Regions from separate parts of the Blautia sp. HCP3S3_G3 genome, predicted to be linked through region 1. Evidence: predicted binding sites of a transcription regulator. Region 1 holds the regulator's gene; the other holds the start of a gene.

Region 1 (3,430 bases):
CCGCAGAAGCGCCCGAGAACCTTTGCCATGATCATGAACTCCCAGCCGGATACCTGCAAATGTTACCAGTTCAGTGATTTCCTGTCCTTTAATCGGTACTATGGATGGTATGTGATGGGCGGCTATGAGATTTCAGATGCGGAAGAGGCGTTTCACCGGGAGATGGATGCGTGGGAGGCACTGGATCTCAATAAGCCTGTGGTATTTACAGAGTATGGCGCGGATACCTGTGCTGCAGAACATAAGCTTCCTTCTGTAATGTGGGGCCAGGAATACCAGATTGAATATCTGGAAATGTGCCACAGGGTCTTTGACTCGTATGATTTTATTACCGGTGAGCTTGTCTGGAACTTTGCAGATTTCCAGACAACGGAAGGCATCATGCGGATGAACGGCAATAAAAAAGGAATTTTTACAAGGGACAGACAGCCAAAGGAAGCTGCCTATTACTTAAAGGAGCGGTGGCATTGAATTTGGAGGACAGGGAAGAAGTTCCTCAGAAAATGATCGACAGGGCGAATGTACTTGGAAATCTCATATCAACCCGGACAGAATTTTTGCAGCAAAAATTTCCAAGCCTTTAAATATGAAAATACTGCGTAAATATACATTATCATCTAATGTACCACTATAAAAAATAAAAAAATTTTCGTTTCTTTATTGACAAAACACAGCAACGGTGCTATCTTAACAATGTAAATGTTAGCACTCCTTCAAAATGAGTGCTAACAAAGCGGGCAGAAAGGAGTGGAAACATGGAAGAAGTGCTGAGTGACCGTAAGAAAAAAATTCTGAAGGCCATTATTAAGACATACATGGAGACAGGCGAACCGGTTGGTTCCAGAACGATTTCCAAATATACGGATCTGAATGTCAGCTCTGCTACCATCCGCAACGAAATGTCCGACCTGACAGACCTGGGATACATTGTCCAGCCGCATACATCGGCAGGCAGGATTCCCTCTGACAAGGGCTATCGTCTTTATGTAGACGAACTGATGAAAGAAAAGGAATCAGAAGTTGCGGAACTTCGTGAGCTGGTACTTGAGAAGACGGACAAGATGGAGAAAGTCCTGAAGCAGGCTGCGAAGCTGTTGGCGTCCAATACCAATTATGCGACTATGATTTCCGTACCGCAGTACAGCGGCAGCCGCCTGAAATTCATTCAGCTGTCCAGAGTCAGTGAACTGCAGCTTGTAGCAGTTGTGGTTTGTGAGAATAACGTCGTCCGTAATCAGATTATTAATCTGGATGAAGAAATGGATGATGAAACGATTTTGAAACTGAATCTTCTTTTAAATACCAATCTGAATGGTCTGCCCATCCAGGATATCAATCTGGGGATGATCGCAAGACTGAAAGAGCAGGCAGGTATACACAGCGGTGTGGTAGCCACCGTACTCGACGCGGTTGCAGCTACGATACATGTGGATGAAGAAGATATGGAAATATATACGTCAGGCGCTACGAACCTTTTCAAATATCCGGAGCTTTCGGATAAGAGCAAGGCTACCGAGCTGATTTCCACTTTTGAGGAGAAGCAGCAGCTGGCAGATCTTGTGAAGGAACGGCTTGCAGATACGGATAATACCGGAATTCAGGTTTATATCGGCAATGAGTCTCCGATCAAGACTATGAAAGACTGCAGCGTTGTGACAGCCACTTATGAACTCGGGGAAGGCATGACCGGAACCATTGGAATCATCGGTCCCAAGCGAATGGATTATGAGAATGTCGTAGATAACCTGAAGACTCTGAAAGTCGAGTTGGATAAGATATTCAGAAAAAAGCTGGAATAGAAAGGCGGTAGAAAAAGAGTGTCAGAAGAAACAAAGAACACATCTGAAGTGCAGGAAGAAGAAATTCTTACTTCTCCGGATACAGAATCTGCAGCAGAAGAGGAAACAGCAGAGCAGAATACTGAAGAAACAGCAGAAAATGCTCAGCAGAATGAACCGGCAGGAGAGGAAAACGAAGAAACTGCACAGGAATCATCCGAAGACGGACAGGAGACAAAAACCAAAACATCCTTCTTTGGAAAGAAGAAAAAAGAAAAAGACAAATTCGAACAGCAGATTGAAGATCTGACAGACCGGTTAAAACGAAGCATGGCAGAATTTGACAATTTCCGCAAGCGTACCGAAAAGGAAAAAGCAAGCATGTATATTATCGGAGCAAAGGAAATCGTTGAGAAGATTCTTCCGGTTGTTGATAACTTTGAGAGAGGTCTTGCACAGGCTCCTGAGGGAGATGCATTTGCAGACGGAATGAAAATGATCTACAAACAGCTGCTGACAACTCTGGATGATCTTGGCGTAAAACCGATCGAAGCAGTTGGTCAGGAATTTGATCCGAATTTTCATAATGCAGTGATGCATGTGGAGGATGAATCCGTCGGTGATAATATCATCGTGGAGGAACTTCAGAAGGGGTACACATACAAGGATTTTGTTGTGCGCCACAGTATGGTAAAAGTTGCGAACTAATTATTTTATATAGATTTATAAATACAGGAGGAAATTATCATGGGAAAAATCATTGGTATTGACTTAGGTACTACAAACAGCTGTGTAGCAGTTATGGAAGGTGGTCAGCCTACCGTTATCGCAAATACAGAAGGTGCAAGAACAACACCGTCCGTAGTGGCATTTACAAAAACAGGAGAGCGTCTGGTAGGTGAACCTGCAAAACGTCAGGCTGTTACCAACGCAGAAAAGACAATCTCTTCTATCAAGAGAGAAATGGGTACAGATTACCGTGTAACAATTGATGACAAGAAATATTCTCCGCAGGAAATTTCCGCAATGATCCTTCAGAAACTGAAAAAAGATGCAGAAGGATATCTTGGAGAAAAAGTTACAGAAGCAGTTATCACTGTTCCGGCGTATTTCAATGATGCACAGCGTCAGGCAACCAAGGATGCAGGTAAGATTGCAGGTCTTGATGTAAAACGTATCATCAACGAGCCGACAGCAGCAGCGCTTGCTTACGGTCTTGATAACGAAAAAGAACAGAAGATTATGGTATACGACCTTGGCGGCGGTACATTCGATGTTTCCGTTATCGAAATCGGTGACGGCGTTATCGAAGTACTTTCCACAGCCGGCAACAACCGTCTTGGCGGTGATGACTTTGACCAGAAGATTACAGACTGGATGCTTGCTGAATTCAAGAAAGCAGAAGGCGTTGATCTGAGCAATGATAAGATGGCTCTTCAGAGATTAAAAGAAGCTGCAGAGAAAGCGAAAAAAGAACTTTCTTCCGCAACAACTACCAATATCAACCTTCCGTTCATCACTGCAACAGCAGAAGGACCGAAGCACTTCGATATGAATCTTACAAGAGCAAAATTCGATGAACTGACACATGACCTGGTAGAAAAGACAGCAGAGCCGGTTCGCCGTGCACTGTCTGATGCAGGTATTACAGC
Region 2 (3,430 bases), on a different contig from region 1:
CAATTGTCGTATTCTCTTTTGTCACCTTCACGGATTTTGCCTGTCCAAGCATATCCATGGCAGTATCTTTCAGCTGAAGGCCAAGATCATCCATGATGACTTTTCCGCCTGTCAGAGTTGCGATATCCTGCAGCATTTCTTTTCTGTTGTCTCCATATCCCGGAGCTTTTACTGCAACAACTTTCAGCGTTCCTCTCAGTCTGTTGACGATCAGAGTGGTAAGTGCCTCTCCTTCCACATCTTCTGCAAGAATCAAAAGTTCTCTTCCTTCTCTCATAACGTTTTCAAGAATCGGAAGAATTTCCTGAATGTTGGAAATCTTCTTATCTGTCAGAAGAATGTAAGGATGTTCCATATTGGCGATCATTTTTTCTTTATCATCACACATGTATCCGGACAGGTAGCCGTTATTGAACTGCATACCTTCTACAACATCGATCTCTGTCTTCATGGTCTTCGATTCTTCAATAGTAATGACACCATTCTCTCCGACTTTCTCCATCGCATCAGCAATCATCTGACCTACTTCTTCATTGCCTGCAGAAATGGCTGCTACTTTTGCAATATGATCCTTTCCGGTTACCGGATGACTCATTTCCTCCAGAGCTTCCACTGCTGCATCACAGGCTTTTTTCATTCCTTTTCTGACAATGATCGGATTAGCACCTGCAGCAATATTCTTCATACCTTCGCCCACAAGAGCCTGTGCAAGTACTGTTGCAGTAGTCGTCCCGTCTCCGGCAATATCATTGGTTTTGGTTGCAACTTCTTTTACAAGCTGTGCTCCCATATTTTCAAACCGGTCTTCCAGTTCGATTTCCTTTGCAATCGTAACACCGTCATTGGTGATCAGCGGAGTTCCGAATGATTTGTCCAGAACTACATTTCTTCCTTTTGGTCCAAGAGTTACCTTTACGGTATCTGCAAGTGCATTCACACCCTTTTCCATTTTCTTTCTTACATCAAGATCAAAACTGATATCCTTTGCCATGATAAAAATCCTTCTTTCTATTTAAAATGAGCTCTATTGGTTGAAATGAACTCTGTTTTTCATGAATTTGTTATATTAAATGTATTCTGTTGTTTCCCGTAAACTCAGTATCAGAGCGTATTCTGCTTATTCAACAACTGCCATAATGTCATTCTGACAGACAATGATATATTCCTCATCATCCAGGTTAACCTCTGTTCCGGAATATTTGGAGAAAATAACCTTATCGCCTTCTTTTACGTGCATTTCTGTTTTCTTGCCATTTTCACATTTTCCTGGTCCAACTGCAATGACAACTGCTTCCTGCGGTTTTTCTTTTGCGCTGTCCGGAAGGATAATGCCGGACTGTGTCTTCTCGTCTGCTTCCTGATACTGTAAAACAACTCTGTCTCCTAATGGTCTTAATGTCATAATAATAACCTGCCTTTCGTTTTCTGTCAGCACTCTCTTTTTGCGAGTGCCAGCTTTTTCTCCAAAAAAGAACGCTTCTGATGAAACGTTGTTTTTGGTTTTTAGTTTTTATTTAAACTATTTATTTTTAAAGTATTATAGCACCTGATTCTATATTGTCAATACCTATTTCGAATTTTTTTCATTTTTTTACTGCAGTTTTTCCTGGTACAAATTAATTGCTTTTGTATCATATTTTCCTCTTGTTGATTTTTTCATATTATGATACAGTTATTTCATGTCTATTTTGATATTATAGGCGATACATACAGAAACGTCATGTATTTCCTGTACTTGAACATGTTTCAAATGAATGTAGAGCATGTTAATTTATCAATTATTTTGTCAATATCAAGGAGAATCTCATGAAAACTGCAATTGTAACTGATACAAACAGTGGAATTACCGTAGAAGAAGGAAGAAAAGCGGGAATTTATGTACTGCCAATGCCTGTCATTATTGAAGGAACATGTTATCTGGAAGGTGCAGACATTACAAATGAACAATTATATCAAGCCATGAAGGCAGATAAGGACTTATCTTCCTCTCAGCCCTCCCCTGGTGATGTTATGGATCTGTGGAATCAGGTACTCAAAGATGGATTTGATGATATTGTCTATATTCCCATGTCCAGCGGACTAAGCGGTTCCTGTCAGAATGCCATTCAGCTCGCTCTTGACTATGATGCCAGAGTTCAGGTTGTTGATAATCACCGCATTTCTGTTACATTAATGGAATCTGTTTATGATGCAAAAACCCTTGCCGACCAGGGCTGTTCTGCCGTAGAAATCAAGGAATATCTGGAGAAAACAGCATATGATGCAAGCATTTATATTTGCGTAAACTCCCTGAAATATCTCAAAAAAAGCGGTCGCATCACTTCCTCCGCTGCAGCGATTGCAAATGTTCTCAATATCAAACCGGTTCTTACCATACAGGGAGATAAACTGGATCTTTTTGCGAAAGTAAGAGGAACCAGACAAAGTGAGAAAAAAATGATCGAAGCTCTGAAATCTGACATTGCATCCCGTTTTTCCAGCATCCCGAATGAGCGGCTTCATATTGCTACTGCCGGGACTCTGGAAAAGAAGGAAGATATTGACCGCTGGCGAAATATGGTTCAGGAAGCCTTTCCCGAAAGTACCGTATACTATACGCCTCTTTCCTGCAGTATCGCCTGCCATGTAGGCATTAACGCTGCCGGTATCGGAGCAATCGTGATCGCAGATCGCAAATGAAAAATAACCTACTCTGACAGATTCCCTATCTGCGGCAGAATACTTCAAAAATATCATTCTTCTGATTACTCAGAGCCTGTTTGAAAGCCCGGAGAAATTTCGCAATATTCTCCGGGCTTTTTTCTTTTCCATGATTCTGATACAGGAAAAATTTTCGAATATGTTTTTTACACAATCCAGCTTCATATCTGAATAATGATATGTCTTAAGTTCTTCATAGAAGTCTTTCCATTATCAAAGCGCTTCTTTCGCATCCGCCTCACCTGCAAATGGTCCCGGAATGACATTCACTCCGCGGTGATTTCCAAAATAATCCGCATCAAACTGAATCGGCGTTCCATCCGGATTTTCAAACAGCTGCTCCGGCTCAAATGCCTTTCCCAGAACATCCGTGTTGATCATTCTGTCTGCAAAACCATTCATAAACTCATAGATATTCGTATCCAGATAATACTGTCCGTCTTTTTCCACAAGTTCCACTCTGACATCACTGCGTTCGTCCGCAGCCGTCAAACCGTTCTTTTCATTTTTGCATGCTTTCGCACCGCCAAGATATACATTTCCCTCTGTCCATACCGGAAGATGGCCAAAATGAGCAGGCTCCAGTTTCTTCATATCCGCAGGTCTGCTGAAATCAAACTGGGAAATCCACTCTTCATAGGTAGGATATTCATCAAACATCCAGGTACCGGCCAGCCGGTTTTCCCGGTCAAATCCATCATCCGAATCATGCATGGTAATCATATCTTCA

What was found. Region 1 encodes HrcA, which represses chaperone genes, less so after heat shock. Its sites were predicted from a motif close to TGTTAGCACTCNNNNNNNNNGAGTGCTAACA; they were not measured.
Region 2: a site for HrcA is predicted at 1,427-1,457, ahead of groES (co-chaperone GroES). Genes of this name have one in related genera too.

The regions. Positions count from the first base shown of each region.
Region 1 is NZ_JBQHXR010000001.1:119,704-123,133, forward strand. Features, by position in the region: gene uidA (beta-glucuronidase) at 1-471, shown strand, start outside; gene hrcA (heat-inducible transcriptional repressor HrcA) at 756-1,799, shown strand; gene grpE (nucleotide exchange factor GrpE) at 1,818-2,486, shown strand; gene dnaK (molecular chaperone DnaK) at 2,526-3,430, shown strand, end outside.
Region 2 is NZ_JBQHXR010000002.1:86,371-89,800, forward strand. Features, by position in the region: gene groL (chaperonin GroEL) at 1-991, opposite strand, end outside; gene groES (co-chaperone GroES) at 1,118-1,402, opposite strand; gene ACTNEW_RS04155 (DegV family protein) at 1,807-2,679, shown strand; gene ACTNEW_RS04160 (right-handed parallel beta-helix repeat-containing protein) at 2,914-3,430, opposite strand, start outside.